2 regions of the Marinilactibacillus sp. GCM10026970 genome follow, and region 1 is predicted to be linked to the other one. Evidence: riboswitches for the same ligand, from Rfam matches in the RefSeq annotation. Region 1 holds a riboswitch; the other holds the start of a gene.

Region 1 (11,997 bases):
CATATCCTTTTTCGTGTGCTTGAATTCTTGATTGTGCTAGCTCCAGCCCAATAGAGGTATATTCATTCAAGTCATCGTAAAAGGTCAAAGCAACCTCCTGACTCCCAATCAGTTGTGACTCTTTCAAAACATCCTCATAAACAGGATATTTACCGGGATTTTCTTCTACAATATGTACGGGAAAACTAGAAATAGCATTTCTAACGGTATGTAGTTCATTTTGTGTCTTATTATAAATGTCATTCACCTGTTGGTACGGTATGTAAAACAGTAAACCGATTAAGAAAATCGCTATGCCCAAAAACAAAAAGCCATTCTTTCGGTCTCTTACGAACAATTCGACTTCAAACCTCAAGTATTCTCTCATTGAACCCCACCTTTATTCTAGTACTAATACACTCATCTCATTATATTAAAAATTGATTTTAATTAAAACCGTTTTTTAATATTATTTTAATTAAAAAAGCAATACTCCTTATTTCAGGAATACTGCTTTAATCATTACATTATTTCAAACATTTATTCATAAAGTCCAGTATAATTTGAATGACTTCACTAGTATAAAAAGTCGGTCCACCATGGTCCGCACCATCCACACAATAAAAGTCCGCTTGAATGTTTTTCTGCTTGCAGAAGTCATAGAGTTCTACACTTTGCTCGAACGGGACAAGGGTATCTTTATTTCCATGAATAATCAATAAAGGCGCTAGAATATTTGAATCCTTCAAGTAATAAGGTACTGAAGCTCTTTTTGCGTCCTCTGGGTACTCATCTGGCGCTTTTCCTCCAATTAATAAACCATCAGGACTAGTTGGCTGAGTATGATCTGTTGCTGAAGTCTGCTTTGTAATCGTAACAAAGTCATAAACGCCATAAAGATCAATACAGGCTTTCAGGTCTGGTAAGTCAGTATTGGCTGCATCCAATTGCTGACTGTTCCAAGTAGCCCAAGCCATCAGCGCAGTATGGCCCCCGCTTGAGTCTCCACTTATAATGAATTTGTCTGGATCCAAGTCCATTTCTTTTGCATGACTATCAAGATAACGGATGGCCATTTTAATGTCCTCTACTTGACTAGGAAAAACAGCATCTGGAAGTGGCACATATTCAACAATCGCTAATGCATACCCTGCTAGTATGAGCGATTTAAAGTCCAGAATTTTCCCATTTAAATCTTGTTCGAACCAAGCTGATCCTTGCACGTGTATTAAAAGCGGGAAAGGTTTCTGGATATTTATAGCGTCCGGATAAACCATCCTGATTCGGAGATTGCGATCCTTCTTGCGTTGATAAATTCTATCTTCTTTTATGATTGATCCACGCACGTTTCTTATATCGGCCTGTATTGTTTTCATACCTTCAGAATGGGCCTTTGATTTTGGCATAGTGTGTGTATTGTATTTCAAATTAGCTACCATCTCTTCACTCCTTAAAATTATTGTACACTCAATGGTACGCGTTGATCTGGAACTGGAAAAGCTGCATCCAGTCTTAACATGTCTTCTTCAGATAAAACGATATCCAGTACATCTGCGTTCAACTGGACATGTTTCTCACTACTGGCTTTTGGAATCGCAATAATGTTGTCTTGTTGCATCACAAAAGCCAGCAAGAGCTGAATGATCGAAATATTATGCGCTTCAGCGATTTCTTTTACGGTTTGGTTACTATACACAAGGTCTTTCAGATCAGGTTCCTGACCAATCACCGGACAGTAAGCCATGATTGGAATGCCTTTTTCTTTAAGATAGTTCGTTAGAACAACTTCTATGCCTCTAGACGCTAAGTGGTAAAGTACTTGGTTGGTTTGGCAGTTCTCGCCGCCTTTTAGAGCGAGTAATTCTTGCATATCTTCCAAATCGAAGTTGGAAACGCCCCAATGTTTGATTTTGCCTTGACGCTTCAGTTCTTCAAAACAATCAATCGTTTCTTGAAGCGGTACACGCCCTCGCCAGTGTAAAAGATACAAATCCAGTGAGTCCACACCTAAACGGTTTAGCGTTTGTTCACATGCTTCAAACATATCAGGATTTCCGGCATTTTGTGGATATACTTTTGACACTAGAAATAATTCTTCTCTATTGTAGGGCGCTATCGCTTCTCCTACTAACTCCTCTGAGTCACCGTCCCCATACATTTCAGCTGTATCGATCAAGGTCAGGCCTCTGTCAATACCAGCACATAGGGCTTCGATTTCTTGTTGACGCTTGGAAGGATCTTCTCCTAATCTCCAAGTTCCTTGTCCTAAATTCAATACATTTTGTCCACTAGGTAATTGAATCTTCTGCTTCATTTCTATAGAACCTCCTTTAGTCGTTTCCAATTTAGTATAACAATGATCTAGTAAAAATTTAATCAATAGCTATTCACTTTTCCTTAAGTCGAAGAAGGATTTAAACTTCTAAAAGAAATTTGTTTACATTCTTTTGCATTTTTGATAAGGTTATATGCAAATAACACATTAAAACTGAATGACTGGATGAGGCGCAGAGATCAAAAGTAGTTATCAACCATAGAACCTGTAAGTTCTTGATAATGAAAGGGAAATCTGCCGAAATGGTTGATCTTTACAGTAAGATTAACTGTTGGGCTGCATATGAAGAATATGCAGACTGCCGTATGAATATAAGTAGACACCTAATAATTGAATAGGTAATCTACTTTACGGAGTGCTTCCGCTTGTATATAGATTCTTTAGGACAAGTCGGTACTTCGACTTGTCCTTTTTGTATACTCTTGTTACTTTCAAAGGCAGTCTCACTAAGTTTGGAAAGGATAGCCATGAAAAGAAGCGTATTAAAATTTGGTGGATCAAGTGTTTCTGATCTACCGAAAATCAAAGAAATCGCCCTACATCTTAAAGAACGAACCGACCAAGGAGAGCAACTGGTTGTCGTTGTATCCGCTATGGGCAAAACAACCGATGACTTGCTACGCAACGTTGGGCAAATTACATCGAAACCAAATGATCAAGATCTCGCTATGCTCCTAACAACCGGTGAACAACAAACCATTTCTTATCTTTCGATCACTCTGAATGATTTGGACGTTAAAGCTAAACCACTAACAGGTTACCAAGCGGGCATCGAAACCATTGGGCATCATCTAAAAAGTAAGATTTCTTCAATCAAAACGGATTTGTTCGACCAATTATTTGAAACCAATAGGGTCGTTATAGTTGCTGGCTTTCAAGGCTTTAATAAAGAAGGCGAACTTACAACATTAGGACGAGGAGGTTCAGACACAACAGCCGTTGCATTGGCTGCGGCTTTGGAAACAACTTGTGAAATCTATACAGATGTTACAGGTGTCTATAGTACCGATCCTAGAATTTTCCCGAATGCAAAACGTTGGGATAAGATTTCCTATGAAGAGATGATGGAAATGTCTGCACTTGGTGCAGGTGTACTAGAAACGAGAAGCGTAGAACTGGCGAACAATAACGGGATAAAGCTTTATCTTGCTAAAACACTCTCTAAAGAGAAAGGAACCTGGATCGTGCCGAATGAACAAATACTTGAACACAAAGCCGTCACTGGCGTTGCGTTGGATAAGAATATGGCTCATGTAACCTTAACGGACCCCTCTAACGGTGCTCAGTTATTGAATGATATTTTTGTTGAACTAGAAAAAGAAGAAATCAATATCGATATGATTTCTCAAATTAGAAATCAAGACGGTATGCAGTTATCCTTCACTGCTAAAGATTCCGATGAACGTCAGCTCGTGCAAGTTTTTGATCAGTTGAAAGGTCATTATCATGATTTGACAGTCAGCATCGTTGATCATTATGCCAAAATCTCTGTTATTGGTGCAGGAATGAGAGATATGTCTGGTGTTGCCTCTCAAATTTTTAGAACATTGATTGAGTCTGACATCACCTACTACCAGGTGACTACTTCTGAAATTAGTGTTTCTTGTGTAATTGATGAAACCAACGGTGAAAAAGCCACAAAATTGCTTTGCGAGAAATTTGATCTATAATTTATTTCCATTAGAAAGGAAGTCCTTATGTATAAAATTGCCGTAGTCGGTGCTACAGGATTAGTTGGTAGCACGATGCTTCGCTTGCTAGAAGAAAAAAACATTCCTATTGAACAGTTAACCTTATTCTCTTCTGCTCGCTCAGCGGGAACTAAAGTAGGCTTCAAAGACAAAGAATTGGTCGTTGAAGAACTGACCGAAGACAAAACAATGGGTCCTTTTGATTATGTTTTAATGTCAGCGGGTGGAGAAACGAGTTTAACCTTCTCTCCTCTTTTTGAACAACATGGTGCCGTTGTGATTGATAATTCAAGTGCTTGGAGAATGGATCCAGAAATTTCTTTAGTGGTTCCTGAAGTAAACCCTCCTGTACTGGATAGAAAGATTATCGCCAATCCAAATTGTTCAACCATACAGTCTGTAGGTCCATTGAAAATCTTACTAGATGCCTTCGGTATTGAACGGGTTGCTTATACGACTTATCAATCTGTGTCCGGATCTGGTTGGAAAGGCATCGAAGACTTGAGGCGCGGTGAACAAGGGAAAGAACCATTGAATTACCCGCATCCAATTTATAATAACGTCTTACCACATATTGATGTTTTCCAAGAAGACGGCTACACAAAAGAAGAAGTCAAGATGATTGAAGAAACGAGAAAAATCTTGAGTCTTCCTGCCCTTCCTGTAACGGCCACTTGTGTACGTGTACCCGTTACGAGTGCACACTCGGTCGCCATCAATGTTACACTGACAAAAGAAACAACGGTTCAAGACATCCAGCAGTTGTTTGAAGAAAGTCCCTACGTTACGTTAGTGGATGATCCAAGCAACAACCGTTATCCGATGCCTGTCAATGCGGGTGGTGAAGAAGGCATTTTTGTTGGACGGATTCGAAAAGACGACAGCCTTGAAAACACCTATCATGTCTGGACAGTCAGCGATAATATTTTAAAAGGTGCTGCACTAAATGCCGTGCAGATTTTACAACAATTAACGAACTGAGAGGAGAAACACATTATGTCTCACCTATTTACAGGAATTGGCGCTGCCGTTACTACACCCTTTACGGAAAATGCCGTTGATTATGAACAGTTCCGAAAACATTTAACGTTTTTGAAAGATAATCAGATTCAGAGTCTGATTGTAAATGGTACTACAGGTGAAGGATCCACGCTTTCAACCGAAGAAAAATTGAACTTGCTGAACGTTGCGCTTGAGGTTTCTGATGGACAGATCCCGGTTATCGCCGGAACTGGCTCAAATAATACGAAAGCAAGTATCGATGCATCTAAAAAAGCAGAAGAACTCGGTGTCGACGGATTACTCGTCATAACTCCTTACTACAATAAAACAAGCCAAAGAGGATTAGTGGCACATTTCACGGCTATTGCGGATGCGGTTAATATTCCAATCATCTTGTATGATGTCCCAGCGCGTACCGGTATGACGATTCAACCTGAAACTTTGCAAGTACTTGCGGAACATCCAAATATCGTTGGTCTTAAAGATGCAACAGGAGACTTGACGCACTTGAGTCGCTTGCAAGCTGTTGTGAATGACTCGTTTGCTTTTTACGGCGGAAACGATGATCTTGCGCTTCCTTTCTTTGCTCAAGGTGGACATGGCTTGATCTCTGTCGCTGCCAACGTATTGCCTAGTGAGTATCAAATGATGTTTGAAACGGTTAAGACTGATATCGCTAAAGCGAATTTAATTTATAGAGAACTACATCCAGTCGTTGAAGTGTTGGGTATTGATGTCAATCCAATTCCCATCAAAGTCTTAACAAGTTTTCTAGGATTCGGTCAATACGAGGTTAGACTCCCGCTTGTCCCACTTGAAGAAATGGATCAGGCTTCTATTATCGAAGTTTTCCGTCATTTAAAAGGAGAAAGTATATAGATGGATATATTATTAGTTGGATACGGCGCAATGAATCAGCGTGTCGCAGCACTCGCAGAAGAACAAGGACACACGATTGCTGGTGTAGTTACACCTGATGAAAAAGCGAATCAATATTCAGTGTTTTCAACCTTCGATGACACTTTGCCTAAAGTCGATGTCGTCATTGATTTTTCTCATCCAGTGCTCACAACCGCTTTATTGGAATCATCTATCACTGCACCTCTTGTCATAGCAACAACCGGCGAAAAAGATCGTCTGACTGAATTGATGCAAAAAAAAGCACAAACACAACCGGTCTTCTTTAGTGCCAATATGAGTTATGGTGTGCATATCCTGACTGAAATCATTAAATATGCTAGCCCACTACTTGAACAATTCGATATTGAGATGATCGAGAAGCATCATAATCAAAAAGTGGATGCTCCAAGCGGTACCTTGGTTAAGCTGTATGATGCAATCGTTGAGAGCGCCAAACCCGCTGCACAGCCAGTCTACGATCGTCATGAGAAATCTGAGAAACGAGATCCAAAAGAAATCGGTATCTCTTCTATTCGCGGCGGAACCATTGTTGGCGAACATGAAGTCATCTATGCAGGTCATGATGAAGTGATTTCTATCAAGCACTCCGCTCAATCAAAAGACATTTTCGCAAGTGGCGCTTTAACAGTTGCTACTGCTTTACAACATAAATCAAATGGTTACTACACGTACCATAACTTAGGAGAATAAATTTATGAAGGAATTTTCAGCTCAAGAAATTATCCAGTACATTAGTGAGTCGACAAAAACGACTCCTGTAAAAATTTACGTAAACACCTCTTTATCTAAATCGGATTTCCCAGATACGTTTAGAGTGTTTGGAAATAAAGATAGTTATACCATTTTCACTGATCTTAAAGACTGGAAAAACTTTTTTGTGGATAACAAAGAAGCTTTAATTGATCATGTACTGGAACAAGACAGAAGAAATTCAGCCATTCCGCTTTTAGATGCTTCTGAAGTGAATGCACGTATTGAACCGGGTTCGTTTATCCGAGAACACGCTGTGATTGGAGACAATGCCGTTATTATGATGGGTGCTGTGATTAATATTGGCGCGATCGTTGGCGAAGGAACCATGATTGATATGGGTGCTGTCCTTGGTGGACGCGCAACAACTGGGAAAAATGTACACGTTGGTGCTGGCGCCGTGTTGTCTGGTGTTATTGAACCGGCTAGTGCCAAACCTGTTGTGATTGAAGACAACGTTTTGATTGGTGCTAATGCCGTTGTTCTTGAAGGCGTTACAGTAAAAAAAGGTGCGGTGGTCGCTGCTGGTGCAATCGTTACTGAAGATGTACCAGAAAATACGGTTGTAGCAGGTGTTCCTGCTAGAGTCATCAAAAAATCAAGCGATGTAGAAGCTAGCAAGATCGATATTGTTTCTGCCTTACGTAACCTGGACTAATAGGTATGCCGAGCGAAATTCTTTTTGGATTTCGCTTTCGTCTTATCTTTATACTGAATTTGAAGGAGTATTTAAATAATGGATTATGAAACGCGCGTTACGACTCACCGAAGAGCCTTGCATCAAATTCCTGAATTATCTTTTCAAGAATATAAAACCACAGAGTATATTCGCTCAGAGTTAGAAAAATTATCTATTGAGTATCTATCCCCTTTAGAAACCGCAACCGTCGTTTACTTAAAAGGAAATTCTGACAAAACCATTGGATTCCGAGCGGATATTGATGCTCTACCGATCATTGAAGAAACGGGAGTGCCCTTTGAGTCAACTCATCCACTGGCGATGCATGCTTGTGGTCATGATGGGCATGCATCTATTTTATTGACATTTGCTGAATGGTGTAAAGCTCAACAAAACTCAAATCAATTGAAGCATAATGTTTTACTCATCTTTCAACCTTCTGAGGAATCGAATGCTGGAGCCAATGCTCTCATAAAAGCTTTCCCTTTTGAAGACTATAACCTTGAAGCCTTGTTTGGAGTGCATCTGGGACCAGACACTGATGAAGGCGTACTCTTAACCAAAGAAGGCCCGCTTACGGCGAGCGCTACAGAATACCGCATTCGCATTAAAGGAAGATCTGCCCACGTTGCTGAAAAAGAAACAGGCGCCAATGCTTTAGGAGCACTTTCAAATATCGTGAACCAGATTGCTCAGATCCAACAGTATCAATTGTCTGGTTTGAATCAAAATGTCATCCATATCGGAAAAATGGATGCTGGAGAAGCTATCAATACCGTGGCTAGTAACGGCTACCTTGAAGGGACGATCCGTACGTATAGTCCGGAAGACCTTGAAGTTATCAAAAGTCAATTGAATGCAATTGTTGAAAGCAATGACCAAATCTTTGGCACCACCTCCACTTTATCTATTGCGGAAGGCTATCCTCCTGTAATCAATCCATCTTCTCTTTTAGACTTAGTTGAAAAAAGTGCAGCTTCAGCAGGATTAGCTTTATCACTGAAGGCCAAACCCTATTTATTTGGAGAAGATTTTTCATTTTACTCTACAGTCACACAAACAAATTTTGCCTTTTTAGGGATTAAAAATACAGCCAAAGGTTATACTAGCGGGCTGCATACTTCGACTTTTAATTTTGATGAATCAGTCCTCGTTTATGGGGTTCAGTACTTTCAGGAAATATTAAATCATTTAGGAGAATAACTATGTCAGCGACATTAACGTTCAATCAACAGAGGTTGTTCAAGCAAGCGCGTTCTCTACAAGAGAAACAAAATCTGATCGTAGTTGTAAAGAATAACGCCTATAATTTTGGTATGGAACGCGCTTATAAAGTTTTCTACAAAGCCGGAATCAGAAGTTACGCTACAACTAATCTAGAAGAAGCCGTTTGGCTGAGAAAACAAGATGACCAAATCACCGTTTTACTGCTAGACCCTTCAACTGAATTTGATGTATTGCGCGAACACGATATTAGTCTGACCTTACCGAATGTAGCCTTTTATCATCAGTATAAAGAACACTTAGAAGGTATTAAAATTCACTTGGTATTTAAAAACCTTCTGAACCGATTTGGATTTGATACCGCTGAAGAAATGAAAGCAATCTTTGATGATCAGTTTTTAACGATTACAGGTATTTGGACTCATTTTGCCTTTGCGGATGAACTATCTGACGAACGCTACGAGATTGAAAAAGAAAACTGGTCCAATGTTTTAACGGTCTTAGAACCTTACTTGGATACTTTGACCTTTATTCACGCTCAAAATAGTGCTTCTTATTTGAGAGAGGGTCTTTTTGATCAGCATACACATATTAGAGCTGGCGCTATCGCTTATGGCGCACGCCCCTATTATGATTTACCAGAATCGTTGGCTTCACAAACTATTGAAGTAAGTGCTTCAGTTAAAGAGGTTGTTTTTGTTCCCAAAGGGCAGTCAGCCGGTTATTCAGCGGCTTTTGTTGCTGAAGAAGATACGCTACTAGCTATTTGTGATATTGGATACGGTAACGGTATTTTAAGAACGCGCTCAAAACATGAAGTAATAATCAACCATAAGTCTTTTCCAATAGCCGTTTTAATGATGAGCCATTTGATGGTCAAGGTGGATGCTTCCGTTACAATCGGAAATCGGGTTTATTTATATAACGATGCACTGAAATTAGATGACTTCGCACATAAAGGGGTCGGCGCTTTTTCAGAACAGATGGCTACCTTAAATCATCAAACTTTTAAGATAAACGATATTCCACTCTCAGAATGACAAAGCATTCAAAAGTATTACATTGATTATATTTCACAATCTAAATGGTTTGTGAGGAAAAGAGTATCTAGACAGATTTTATTGATATAAAATCACAAACTTTTTATTAAGGGTATTCTTCAGTTACTTTTTAAGAACAGTCAAAAACCCCAACATTGTGCCTAACCACATCGTTGGGGTTTTTCTATATCCTTTATTTATTGAAATTTAGCGGTTAACTGAGGGACAACTTGTTTTTTACGTGAAACAACGCCTTCTAAGAATAATACATTGTCATTAACTGTTGTCGCTAACGCTTCAGTAACTTCTTGCTCATATGGGCCATAAAGAATTGCGGTCGAATCATTTTCAAGCACATTTGTGATCAGTAATAAGAATACATCATAGTTTTCTGCTTCACTTTGTTTTTTCATTGCTTCAAGTAACGCGTCTTTTCTATCAATGATTTCTTGAACATCTACCACATTTACTTGACCGATTCTGACATTTTTGTCTCCCATCGGGAATGTCTTGGCATCTGCATCTAGTAGTTCCTGTTCAGATTTATCGCTTGTTTTTGTACCGGCTTTTAATAACTCTACGCCATAAATTTCAAGATCCACATCTGCAATGACCGCTAATTCTTTTGCAGCCGTAACATCTTCTTCTGTACAGGTAGGTGATTTAAGCAATAAAGTATCCGAAATGATTGCTGAAAGCATAAGACCCGCAATCTCTTTTGGAATTTCAACATTTTTTTCATTGAACATCTTGAAGATGATTGTATTTGTACACCCCACTGGCTCTGCACGGTAATAAAGAGGGTTCGCTGTTTGGAAGTTAGCGATTCTATGATGATCTACCACAGATAACACTTCAACTTGATCAATATCATCCGCGCTTTGTTGCGCTTCATTATGATCTACTAACATAACTTGTTTCACTTCGTTTGAAACGGTCGTTACCACTTTTGGATGATCAACATTGAAATAATCTAGCGCATAAGACGTTTCGTCCGTAATAGTACCCAGCGCTACAGGTTTAGTATCCAAACCAAGCTGGTTTTGCAAGTAACTGAAGCTGATCGCAGATGTTACAGCGTCTGTATCAGGACTTTTATGTCCAAAAACAAAAATTTCACTCATTTAAAAATCTCCTTTTAAATCATTTATACTTTAAGAATATAGGATTTTTAGTCAAAATTCAATCTTGAAACGTAAAAGAGCAGAACCATTCGAAACATCCTAAGTCATTTAAGAGGATTGTTCGATCCGTTCTACTCTAAAGTAGTTCATTACTTATACTTATGTGTCTGCAATATCCGATTCGCATTGGCGACTCTTTCGGCTGTCGGTGGATCAATATTTTCCAGTTTATAAGGAATACCCAACTCCTTATACTTGTAAACACCAAGTCTGTGATAAGGAAGCACTTCTACCTTTTCTACACTTTCAAGTTTTTCAATAAAAAGATTTAATTGCTCTAAATGCTCATCGTAATCAGAACGTTCTGGAACCAGTACATGTCTGAGCCACATAGGAATGCCTCGTGTGGATAAATACTGGGCCATATTTAAAATACTTTCATTGGAGTGCATCGTATACTTTTTATGAATATCATTATTAATATGCTTTACATCCATCAAGACAAGATCTGTATAGACCATTAATTCTTCGAATCGGCTAAAAAACGGTTCGTCATAAGTGAATGGTTGACCACACGTGTCGAGTGAAACGTGAACGCCTTCTGCTTTAGCTAATTTAAAAAACTCAATTAAAAAATCAATATGCAAAAGTGGTTCCCCACCACTTACTGTGATGCCACCTTCTTCTCCCCAGTATTCTCTATAATCTAAAGCCTTTACCATCATTTCTTCTGCTGTATAAGGTGTACCGCCACCCATATTCCAAGTATCCGGATTATGACAGAACTCACAGCGCATCCGACATCCTTGCATAAAAATAATGAAACGAATACCTGGACCGTCAACGGATCCAAAACTTTCTGTTGAGTGTACGTATCCTACTGCTGATTCTGTCATCATCATTCCTCCATTTACTCTGAATGTCCTTACATCGTTTCGTGGAATGTTCTACTTAAAACATCCAACTGCTGCTCTCTTGTCAATTTCACGAAATTCACTGCATAACCTGAAACTCTTATTGTCAGTTGCGGGTATTCTTCTGGATGCTCCATAGCGTCTTCTAACGTTTTGCGATTTAAAGCATTCACGTTCAAATGGTGTCCGCCTTTTTTAACATACCCATCTAGCATCATAGCCAAATTTTTGCGTTGAGTATCTTCTTCTTTTCCAAGAGCTTTTGGAACGATTGAAAAGGTATTAGAAATTCCATCAAGTGATTCTGAATAAGGAAGTTTAGCCACTGAATTCAAACT
Region 2 (11,997 bases), on a different contig from region 1:
ATGAAAAATTGCTGGAACGAAAAGTTCATCGAATTCCGACCGTTTTCAATGGCGAACTTGCTTCTGTAGAGTGTAGTGTCGAACCTGATAGCCCTTTAGACGGAATCACCTTAAGGAATATCTCATTACCTTTTGGTTCTCAACTGGTTAAAGTCAAGAGACATAACAATGAGTTTATACCTCGTCAGGACACAACAATCTGGGCTGGTGACGAACTACTCGTTCATTGTGATAGTGGATTTATATCAGAAGTTAAAAAATATTTAGATGAACATTCTTGATAAGAAGGGTTTCATGCGCCTAGACGGCCATGAAACTTTTTTATTTGTTTATCTTTTCTTTGAACTTTAACCAGTAAAATATGCTAGAATGTATTAGGATATTTGAACACTGTATTTAAACAAAAAAGGAGATTTTTATGCAATACATATGGATGATAATTAAAGGTATGATTATTGGAATCACAAATGTGATACCAGGTGTTTCGGGTGGGACAATGGCTGTTTCTTTTGGGATATATGATGATGTTATACATGCAGTAACACATTTGAAAAGTGAATTCAAAAAAAGTGCGCGCATCATTGGGCCACTAATTATTGGGGCTATTCTTGGAATTGCTGGTTTTTCTTATTTTATTGAGATGTTACTCGTGAGATATACGCTTGCTACAGCAGTCGCTTTTATTGGGCTGATTTTAGGTGGCTTACCCATTCTATGGAGATCTTTCCAGAAAAGTATGGTTCAGGAAAAACAATCAATGAATCTGTTGCATCTACTTTTCTTTTTAATCTTTTTCGGAATCGTCGGATGGATGGCCTTTGCTGAAACTGGTGGCGCAACTGGACAAACGGTTTCGCTGACTTTCGGTCATTTACTAGCGCTCTTCTTTGTAGGAGTTGTTTCAGCAGCTGCAATGGTTATTCCTGGTGTGAGTGGTTCTTTACTGATGTTGATTCTTGGTTACTATTATGCTGTAATTTACACGATCAATCAGTTTACCGGAGCTCTTTCTTCATTTGATATGAGCACGTTGCTACCATTTGGGACTCTTTTAGGTGCTTATGCATTAGGTATGTTGATTGGTATTATTTTGATTAGTAAAGCGATTGATTACTTTTTCAAAACGAAGCCAACATATACGTATGCGAGTATTTTAGGATTAGTCGTTGCTTCTCCGATTGCAATTCTGACAAATACAAGCGCGATTCCAGATTTACAATCTGGTAGATCTATCTGGTATTATCTTTTGACTGTTGCTTTAGGAATCGGATGTTTCTTACTGACATTCGCTCTAGGCAATACAGAAGATACTTCAGAAATGTAAAAAAGACACTTGCTAGGCTCCGAGGTGAATCTTATGGATTCTCGGTTCCCTGCAAGTGTTTTTTTATAAAATAGCTTGTACTCTACCAACTTGATCTTGTTCTTCCAGCATCACTTTAATTCCGTGAGGATGCTGCGGACTATTCGTCAATATTCTTTTGACGTGACCTCTCGTCAGCTTTCCTGATCTTTGGTCTTTTTTTAAAACAATATCGACTAATGCGCCGATTTTAATTGTATCTCTTTTCTTTCCATCCATTTAATCCATTCCATTCTTATTTAAAATTGTTGAGTCCATTACAGCTTGGTCCGTAAAATCAGCTGACTTTTGCGGCTTTGATGAACGTTCTTCTTCATCTTCTTGTACTTCTAAAAATTCAATCAATTGATTCATCTGCTGTATTTCTTCTCTTTGCGTTTCTATTATACCATCTGCAAGCTCTCGAACTCTAGGGTCAGTTATTTGTGCACGTTCACTTGTTAAGATAGCAATCGAATGATGCGGAATCATAGCTTTCATCCATGAAGTGTCATCCACAGTCTGCTGGCTTCTCACAAGCCATAGTGAAGCACCAAATAAACAAACCGAAGCCGCTAGAATGACTTTATTCAGTTTCTTGTTTTTGTACATCTTCCACATAAATAGTATCATAATAAAAGCCATAGCGGATCCCATCATGATAGCCATAAAAAGCCTGGTTTGACTGAATCTTACATGATTAAATTCAAATACGTTTAAAAACATCATGGCATACATAACGACTGTAGATGTCAGAATCATCAGTCCAAATTTTAAATACTGTCTCATAGTTATGCTCCTTATTTTATCCTTCTAAATTCTTTTTGTATAACTGTTCTGTTTTTTCGTCAAAAGCAACGAGGGTTACTTCAATCCTTATAGGAAATTGTTCTAGTTTTCGCTTGATTGTTTTGACAGCTATTTCCGCAGCTTCTTCTGCTGGATACCCGTATATCCCTGTACTAATCGCAGGAAAAGCAATGGATTGAATTCCTTGATTTTTTGCGATTTCAAGAGCATTCTCGTAGCATGCTGCTAGTTGCCTTTGTACTTCACTGGAGCCCTTTTTATAGACCAGACCGACTGTATGAATCACATATTTTGACGGAAGGTTGAATCCTTTTGTCCATTTGGCCTCACCTGTTTTAGCTCCATCTAGTTTTTTACAAGCTTCCAACAGTTCTGGTCCTGCTGCTCTGTGAATCGCACCATCCACTCCTCCTCCACCTAAAAGTGAAGAGTTTGCTGCATTGACAATGGCGTCGACATTCAGTGTTGTAATATCTCCACGCCATACTTGAATTGTTCCATTCATGACTTATCCTCCTCTTATGAAATCTCTTCATTAATCCTAATAGCAATAATATCCTGACGCAAACAAAAAAGCTTAGCCATGGAAGACTAAGCTTTCAGGTAATCAATTTAATACATTAGCTTTGCTCTGTTGTATCCACTTTCCTACCAAGAATGAACACCATTGCAATTGTTGCGGCAAAAGTAATAGGTAGTATGATCCAAATGTTCAGTCCCATTGCGGATGGAAGGTATCCAAATACGATTGAAATGGTTCCAACAGCTAGTGCATAAGGTAATTGTGTCTTCACGTGATCAATCAAATTAGATCCTGCACCCATAGAAGACAGAATTGTTGTATCAGAGATTGGTGAACTATGATCTCCAAATATCGCTCCCGTTAATACAGCACCTGCAGACATAATGACGAAGTCTGGATTTCCAGGTTGTAAGGCCGTTGCTAGTGGTATAGCAAGTGGCATCAGGATACCCATTGTTCCATAAGAAGTTCCTGTTGAGAAGGATATGATTGCACCTAAAATGAAGATCACTGAAGACAGTAAAACGGGCGGTAGCGTATCGCCTAGTAAAGAAACAAGGTAATCAGCTGTTCCCAATTCGTTCATAACACTTGATAATGACCAAGCAAGTAACAAAACAACGCCCGTGATCATCAATGTCTTCATCCCGTTAACCCAGATTTCAATCCCTTTACTGAAATTGAACAAATCTTGTGTGACACCCATAACTAAAGCGATAATACTTGAAATCAAGGCTGCCTGAAACAGTACAATGGACGCATCAGAAGCTCCGAATGTTTCTCTGATTGTTTCAAAAGATAATGGAGCGTTTGTAATGGTTTGCGCTAGCATACTATTATCTCCACTAAGAATTTCTGAACGACCATTCATGTAGAACCCTAGAAAACTAAAAACAATCAGACTTCCAATTGGAATCAATGCATTCCAGATTGAAGCTTTTTCTTTATTTAAAACTTCTTGTTCTTCGTCTCCTGTTTCGACTTCAGAGGTTTCATCCACCAACAGTCCAGTGTCTCTGGCTCTTTCTTGCGCTTTTTTCATCGGACCAAATTCTCTAAGCGTTAAAGAGGTCACCACTACGAAAAGGAGCATTAAAATATTGTAGAAACGGTAAGGAATCGTTTGAAGAAACACACCGTATGCATTTACTTCTTGTCCAATAGACTGATAGGCATCATTGATCAAACCAACTTCATACCCTATCCAAGTAGAAACCAGTGCAATACCAGCTATCGGTGCAGCAGTAGCATCAATGACGAAAGCAAGTCTTTCTCTTGAAATGTTCATTTTATCAGATACTGGTCTCATGATCGGTCCAACAATCAGCGCATTCGCGTAATCATCAAAGAAAATCAAAATTCCTAATGCCCATGTGATGATCTGCGCACTAATTGGACCTTTGGCTTTCTTTGCCAGACTCTCTGCTACCGCCTGTGCACCACCCATACTCGTAATCAAGGCGATTAGTCCACCGATCGTCATAACTTGTAGGATAATCCCAGCATTCCAAGGATCTGCTAGTGAATTCAAAATATAATCCACAATATCCATAAAGCCGTTAAAAATCGCCATTAAAATATTGGTATCATTATAGAATTGCATGATAATTGTTCCAGAAAAGATTCCAACGAATAATGACAGAACAACATTCTTAGTTACAAACGCAAGAATGATTGCAATAATTGGCGGAATCAACGTCATCCAGCCGATAGAATTGGCTAAACTTGATTGTACTTCTTCTGCATGTACCGTTTGAGGTAAAAACAAAAAGAAGGTTGTGAGTATCAAACTCCATGTTAATTTCTTTTTCATTTGTTTTCATTCTCCATTTTCACTTATTTTGTTGAAAAGGACTGCATAGAGGTACAGATCATTCTTGTTTTTATATAAAAAAATAGCACTCAAGGCACAATCACCCTAAATGCTTTACAATTCGCAATTAGCCTGATAGTGCTCCACGAAAACATCGTGACAGTGATCCGCTTTTTAAGCGGAACTCCAGCAAAAAGAGATTGACTATCTCTATCCACTTCGGCAAAGAACCCTTTCTGATTCGATCAATGGGAGTCACCCTACTGAATCATACTGATTTTCTTCGCGCCTCTATCTGTATTTAATTTCAACGTTTATTAGTGTACAAGGAATCTGGTTAGATTGCAAGGTCCTTTTTTTATGTCTACTCCACTATCAAAAAAGCGTACAAATCGTATGAGTGTTCTTAATCCTTTATTTGATACTTGGGCTCTATAAAAAAGCTATGAAGCGCCTCTAATTAGACGTTCCATAGCTCCACTTTTTAATAAGATTTGACCATACCGCCATCGATTAGAATGTTTTGACCAGTTAGATAGGTATTTGCACCAGAAACTAAAAATACAGCTGCCTTAGCAAATTCTTCTGGTTGTCCATAACGTCCTAATGGGATCGACTGCTCGATTTGATCCGTCACTTCTTGTTGTTTTTTCCCTTGCTTTTCTGCTTTTGCAGCATCTAGCTGAACAAGTCTTTCTGTTTCTATACGTCCCGCACCGATCGTGTTGACCAAAATATGATGAGGTGCTAATTCCTGAGACAAACTTTTAGATAATCCTGAAATACCCATTCTAAATACGTTCGATAACGTTAACCCATCGATTGGCTGTTTAATGGATGAGGAAGCATTGTTCAGAATATGGCCACCTGTTTCTTTCAGATCTGGTAGAACTGCTCTGATGGTTCGGATAAAACTGAACAGTGTGAGGTCGAATGCTTTTTGCCATTCTGCGTCATCGAAGTCTTCGAATGTTCCACTTGGTGGGCCACCGGCATTATTGACAAGGATAGAAATTGGTCCAAATGTATTACGTGTAGCCTCGACTAGATTCTTGATACTTTCTGCATCCGTAATGTCCGCTACTGTATATTCTACTTTACCTGTGGCCGTTTTGAGAATCTCTTTTTTCGCTTCTTCTAGTTTATCCATACTTCTACTTGTCAGCATGACGTTAGCCCCTTCTTTGGCTAATTCTGTCGCGATTGCTTTTCCAAGTCCTGTACTAGAAGCCAGAACAAGTGCTGTCTTCCCGGTAAGCTTCATATCCATCTATCTAATCTCCTCCATTACTGATTTCATTTACTTCCTTCAGTATAGACGAAAGATTATTTCTGGTAAACTACCATTGGTTTTCTAGCAGCAAGCACTTCATCTAATCTTCTGACAGCTTTTGTAGTGGGTGCTTCATGAAGTAATTCAGGTTGTTCTTCAACTTCTTTTGCAATAGCAATCATTGCATCTGCAAATTCGTCCAATGTCTCTTTTGCTTCCGTATCCGTTGGTTCAATCATAATGCACTCTTCAACAATCAGTGGGAAATAAACAGTGGGTGCATAAAAGCCATAATCCAATAATCTTTTGGCAATATCTAGTGTTCTGACACCTTGTTTTTTCTGACGTAACCCACTCAAGACAAATTCATGTTTGCAATGCTGCTTGAACGGCGTATCGTAATGATCCGCAAGTCTAGCTTTCAAATAGTTCGCATGAAGCACAGCATCTTCTGACACTTTTTGAAGACCTTGAGCACCCATAGAACGGATATATGCATAAGCTCTCACATTAACACCAAAGTTACCGAAGTAACCTTTTACTCGACCGATAGAATCTGGATAATTTGTGTTTAAAATATATTGATTCCCTTGTTTTTCAATTCTGGGATTTGGTAAAAATGGTGAAAGAGCCGCTTTAACACCGATTGGTCCTGATCCTGGTCCACCGCCACCATGAGGTGTGCTGAATGATTTATGCAAATTCAAGTGAACCACATCAAAGCCCATTTCTCCAGGAGTCGATTTCCCAAGTATCGCATTTGCGTTAGCTCCATCGTAATAAAGAAGACCGCCTGCCTCATGCACGATTTTCGCAATTTCGACAATGTCTACTTCAAATAATCCGAGTGTATTGGGATTTGTTAACATTAATCCAGCTGTATCCGGTCCAAGGGCCGCCTTGAGCGCTTCCACACCTACTGTTCCTTTTTCACTGGACTTGATTTCTACTACATCATAGCCAGCAACTGCTGCACTTGCCGGGTTTGTACCATGCGCTGAATCTGGAACGAGAATCTTTCTTCTTTGATCGCCTTCTCCTTTGGACTGGTGATACGCTTTAAAAACCAATAAGCCTGCCCACTCCCCTTGAGCTCCAGCTGCTGGTTGAAGACAGATTTCATCCATTCCTGTGACTTGCTTTAAATCTTCCTGCAATTCAAACATTAACTGAAGAGCCCCTTGAGTTGTAGCAGGATCTTGTAAAGGATGAATAGCCGTAAAGCCATCATAACGGGCTACATCTTCATTGATTTTCGGATTGTATTTCATTGTACAAGAACCTAATGGATAAAAGCCCGTTTCGATTCCAAAATTTTTATTTGCTAGTGCAGTATAGTGACGCATCAATTGTAGTTCAGAGACTTCTGGTAGTTCAGCTGCCTCTTTTCTAGTTAAATGCTCTGGTAACTGTTCCGATAAGTCAAAAGATTCTACATCATTTTCCGGCAAACTATAAGCTCTACGTCCGGGTTTGGACTGTTCGAAAATCAGTTTCGTTTGTGATTCTATCATTTAACCGTTCACCTCCACTAATGCTCTTACAAATGCATCAATTTCTTTGCGCGTTCTTTTCTCAGTTGCACACAGTAACATAGCTTGATCTTTGTTTAAATTTTCTGATACATCATATCCACCAATAAAACCTTTTTCTAGTAAAGCTTTGTTGATTTTCGCGATCGGCTTAGACAATTCAATGGCAAATTCGTTGAAGAATGGAGATTCATTCACAATCGTTATGCCCGAATCCTTTAACTGTTGTGCAAGATAATGGGCTTTATCAATATTTTGTTGCGCCATTTCCTGAACACCAGCTTTACCCATTGCAGACATAAAAACGGAGCTTGCTAAGGCGTTCAAAGCTTGGTTGGAGCTCATATTCGATGTCGCTTTCTCTCTTCTGATATGTTGTTCTCTTGTCTGAAGCGTCATGACAAAGCCCCGTTTGCCTTCAATATCAATCGTTTCTCCAACGATTCGGCTTGGAACTTTTCTCATATATTGACTCTTCACAGTGAAATAACCACAATGAGGTCCGCCATAAGACATCGAAAGTCCAAGTGGTTGCATATCTCCCACAACAATATCTGCACCTAATTTACCAGGCGCTTCCAGTTTAGCGAGTGCTAATGGATTAGCTATAACGATTAGTAACGCTTTCGTTTCTTTCAGCATTTCCTTGATTTTTAAAAGATCTTCAACTGACCCGAAAAAGTTTGGATATTGTACAACGACCGCTGCAGTATCTTCTGTTAATGAAGCTTTCAAATTTTGAAGATCCGTGATGTCTTTTTTCAGTTCCAGCTCTTCTACTTTGTATTCCATCCCATATGCATACGTATGAACAACTTCTTTCGCTTGAGGATGAATGGCACCTGATAAGAGAATCGTCTGCTTTTTCGTAACCGCTGTTGCCAGATTACAAGCTTCTCCTAAAGATGTGAAGCCATCATAAAGACTGGAATTGGAAACGTCCATCCCAGTCAGTTCACAAATCATCGTCTGAAATTCAAAAAGAGCTTGTAGCTCCCCTTGACTAGCTTCTGGTTGATAGGGTGTATAAGCCGTCATGAATTCTGATTTCAATGTAACGTGATTGACGACGCTTGGAATAAAATGATCATAAGTACCTGCACCTAAAAAGAAAGGATAATCAGCAGCCGTTTTGTTTTGTTGCGCTAATGCTTTCATATGTTTCGTTAACTCATATTCACTTAAGGGTGCTGGAAGATCAATCGACTTTTCCTTTGTTGCTCGAGTGGACATGGGAATATCTGAAAACAAGTCGTTGATACTCTCCACACCGATTACAGCTAACATATCTTCTTGATCTTTTTGAGTTGTCGGTAAATATCGATGTTGCTTTGTCATGATGGCTCACTCCTTATAGATAACGTTCAAGCTGGAATAAACAGAAAAGAGAAGCCCCCTCATCTTTCAATGAGAAATCTCCTCCGTGGTTTCTCTGCTATTCAAATAACATCTTTTACAGTTCACTAACGTACTGGTCGTAAGTTTTAGCGTCCATCCAGTCACTTGTATTCAATTTTTCAGAAACTTGAACTTCAACAATCCATCCTTCACCATAAGGAGAATCATTTAATTTTTCAGGTTCGTCTTCTAATTCATCGTTAACCTTTGCAATAGTGCCTTGAACGGGTGCATAGATTTCTGAAGAAGATTTAACGGATTCTACTGTCGAGAAAGCTGCTTCACTTTCCATTTGATCATTGAGTACAGGCAATTCTACAAAAACAACATCCCCCAATTGCTCTACAGCGTAATCCGAAATGCCAATTCTAACGTAATCTTCTCCAACGATTTCAATCCATTCGTGCTCTTTTGTGAAATATAATCCTTCTTTAGCTGCCATTTTTTTATCCACCTTTGTTTGAATTTTGAAGTTCTTTTAACCAGTCTTTTTTTGTCAGTTTCGCAGGAATTTGTTTCTTTCTAACTTGTATCCAGACTGTTTCCCCAAGTTGAGCTTCTGCCTTATTGATCAATATCATTCCTAAACTTTTGCCTAAGGAAGGAGATTGTGTTCCGGAAGTCACCACACCAATTTCCTCTTGATTACCATTCAATACAGGATAGCCATGTCTAGCGATCCCTTTATCTAGCAATTCAAAACCACGAGAAAGTCGTTTGAGTCCTTTTTCTCGTTGTTCTTTTAAAGCTGTCTGTCCAATAAAAGCAGTCGCTTTGTCTAATTTGACTGCGAAACCTACGCCAGCTTCTAAAGGAGAAATTTCTTCAGAAAGCTCTTGTCCATATAAAGGCATCCCAGCCTCTAGTCTCAAGGTGTCTCTGGCGCCTAATCCACACTCTTTTAACCCATGAATAAATCCAGCTCTGAGCAATTTCTTCCATAATTCTTGTGTATCCTTTTTTTGCACGTATAATTCAAAGCCATCTTCTCCTGTATAACCCGTGCGCGCCACAATGACATCTTCGATATTCCCAAAATTCTCAGAAGGTAAAAAATGATAAGCTTTTAAATCGGCTAACGTCGTTTGCGTCATCGATTTAAGAATACGTTCAGCCTTCGGTCCTTGCAGTGCAATCAAACCATATGAGTCAGAGACGTTAACAATTTCAATCCCTTCATCCAGGTGCTGATTCATCCAAGAATAGATTTTTTCTGTGTTGCTGGCATTTGGCGTTACCAAATAATGACTATCTGAAAATTTGAATAACAACAAGTCGTCTAATGTACCGCCTTGCTCGTTCGTCATCGTATTATATTGAGCTTGATGCATAACCATTTTGGAAACATCGTTTGTAACAAGTTTATTTAGCCACTCTGTAGCTTGTGTCCCCTTAACCATAATTTCACCCATATGAGATACATCAAAAATCCCAGCATGATTTCTTACAGCTGCATGTTCTTCGGCAATTTTTGTAAACTGGACAGGTAGTGCCCATCCACCAAAATTCGTTAGCTTGAGATTTTTTTCTAGATAGTAATCGTATAACGGCGTATGTAGCAACTCTTGATCGTTTGTTTCTGACATTTAATCCCTCCGTCAACCCTGTGTAATTACAATGGGGCTTTATTCAGTATTCAATGACTATTTTCGTCTGAACGCATTTCTGTTTACTCTTTTAATTTTCTATGTTTTATTCTAACATGATTTTATTCGGACTGAAATAGATAAAACAATAATAATATTTTAAGAATACGCTTACTTATTTAATAATACGAACAATAGATTAATAAAAACTATTTTCGTTCGAAAGTTTAGTATATTTCATCAGATAGATCATCTTAATTTTTTTAAAATCACGTTTCCATAATTTACTTTGGAATCTTCCATTTACCTTTTATGATACAATAAGGTTATTATATTATAAAGGAGCGCAATAATCATGCAACAAGAAATAGCAAATTTCACATTACAGAATCCGACTAAAATTGTATTCGGTAAAGATCAGATTAAAAATCTATCAACGTTAATTCCTCAAGGTAAGAAAGTTTTGATTACCTATGGTGGCGGAAGTGTTCAGCGATTTGGGACATTAGACCGTGTACGTGAAGCCATAAGTGGTTATGATTTTGGTGAATTTGGTGGGATTGAAGCCAATCCAACTTTTGAAACGTGTATGCGCGCAGTTGAATTAATCAAAAAAGAACAGTATGACTTTGTCCTTGCAGTTGGTGGCGGTTCTGTTATCGATGGTTCAAAATTTATCGTTGCGGCAGCTGAGTTTGAAGGAGATCCTATCAATATCTTCGGTAAAGGCATCGGTACTGGAGAACCTGTCAAATCGGCTCTTCCATTGGGTACAGTACTCACTTTACCAGCTACAGCTTCAGAAATGAATAGTGGTGCGGTCATCACTTTTAAAGAGAAAAAAGCTAAAGTTGGCTTCGGTAGTTTCTACGTTTTTCCAACGTTCTCTATCCTTGAACCAGAACTTACTTACACACTTCCTAAAAAACAATTAGCGAACGGTGTAACAGACTCTTTTGTACACATCATTGAACAATATCTGACTTATCCAGTCGGCGGTATGGTTCAAGATGGGTTCGCAGAAAGCTTGATGAAAACTTTAATCAAAATTGGACCTGATGTGGTTAAAGAGGACTTACATGACTATACAATCAGAGCAAACTTTATGTGGACAGCTACCCTTGCTTTAAACGGCATACTAAGAAATGGTGTACCTGGTGACTGGTCTACTCATGCATTAGGTCATGAGTTAACTGTATTAAACCACACAGATCACGCTCAAACTCTTTCAGCAATCTTGCCTGCAGTGATGCTCGTTAGAAAAGAACAGAAATTCGATAAACTTGTTCAGTATGCTGAGAATGTATGGTCTATCACAGATGGTACGAATGAAGAAAAAGTTGATGCAGCCATTTTAAAAACGGTTGCTTTCTTGAAATCGATTGGTATGCCTGTAACCTTGAAAGATATCAATGTATCTTCTTCTGATATCGACTTCTTGGTCAATCAACTTGAAAAACACGGCAATACAGCACTCTCTGAACGTGGAGATCAGACGTTAGAGGTCTCTAGAGCCATTTATGAAAAAGCATTGGAATTAGAATTTTAACCGTTAATTTATAAGGAGGTTACTTTAATGAACCAGCCTACTATATTAAAAACAGTTTCAGTCTTAACCCTTTCTGGCTTTCTTCTTGCTGCTTGTAATACGGCGCAAGAACAAGAACCAGTCGATCCAGACCCCATTGAAACGGTAACAGCTCCCGAGCCTGGTGAGGAC

Evidence for each region. Region 1 has a riboswitch for lysine ahead of ACFP65_RS05815 (aspartate kinase). Riboswitches for the same ligand answer to the same signal wherever they lie in the genome.
Region 2: another riboswitch for lysine. It lies ahead of ACFP65_RS02065 (Na+/H+ antiporter NhaC family protein); the one in region 1 lies ahead of ACFP65_RS05815 (aspartate kinase).

What each region holds. Positions count from the first base shown of each region.
Region 1 covers NZ_JBHSUL010000017.1:49,700-61,696, forward strand. The annotation lists gene ACFP65_RS05800 (hypothetical protein) at 1-367, opposite strand, end outside; gene ACFP65_RS05805 (alpha/beta hydrolase fold domain-containing protein) at 507-1,418, opposite strand; gene ACFP65_RS05810 (aldo/keto reductase) at 1,436-2,293, opposite strand; lysine riboswitch at 2,472-2,683, shown strand; gene ACFP65_RS05815 (aspartate kinase) at 2,782-3,984, shown strand; gene ACFP65_RS05820 (aspartate-semialdehyde dehydrogenase) at 4,012-4,986, shown strand; gene dapA (4-hydroxy-tetrahydrodipicolinate synthase) at 5,002-5,886, shown strand; gene dapB (4-hydroxy-tetrahydrodipicolinate reductase) at 5,887-6,618, shown strand; gene dapD (2,3,4,5-tetrahydropyridine-2,6-dicarboxylate N-acetyltransferase) at 6,623-7,336, shown strand; gene ACFP65_RS05840 (M20 metallopeptidase family protein) at 7,415-8,560, shown strand; gene ACFP65_RS05845 (alanine racemase) at 8,563-9,621, shown strand; gene ACFP65_RS05850 (manganese-dependent inorganic pyrophosphatase) at 9,819-10,745, opposite strand; gene pflA (pyruvate formate-lyase-activating protein) at 10,895-11,641, opposite strand; gene pflB (formate C-acetyltransferase) at 11,671-11,997, opposite strand, start outside.
Region 2 covers NZ_JBHSUL010000005.1:17,010-29,006, forward strand. The annotation lists gene ACFP65_RS02040 (ClC family H(+)/Cl(-) exchange transporter) at 1-281, shown strand, start outside; gene ACFP65_RS02045 (DUF368 domain-containing protein) at 419-1,324, shown strand; gene ACFP65_RS02050 (YwbE family protein) at 1,388-1,582, opposite strand; gene ACFP65_RS02055 (DUF305 domain-containing protein) at 1,583-2,131, opposite strand; gene ACFP65_RS02060 (O-acetyl-ADP-ribose deacetylase) at 2,148-2,657, opposite strand; gene ACFP65_RS02065 (Na+/H+ antiporter NhaC family protein) at 2,773-4,488, opposite strand; lysine riboswitch at 4,617-4,790, opposite strand; gene ACFP65_RS02070 (SDR family oxidoreductase) at 4,973-5,758, opposite strand; gene gcvPB (aminomethyl-transferring glycine dehydrogenase subunit GcvPB) at 5,815-7,275, opposite strand; gene gcvPA (aminomethyl-transferring glycine dehydrogenase subunit GcvPA) at 7,276-8,631, opposite strand; gene gcvH (glycine cleavage system protein GcvH) at 8,747-9,133, opposite strand; gene gcvT (glycine cleavage system aminomethyltransferase GcvT) at 9,138-10,277, opposite strand; gene ACFP65_RS02095 (iron-containing alcohol dehydrogenase) at 10,633-11,826, shown strand; gene ACFP65_RS02100 (GerMN domain-containing protein) at 11,854-11,997, shown strand, end outside.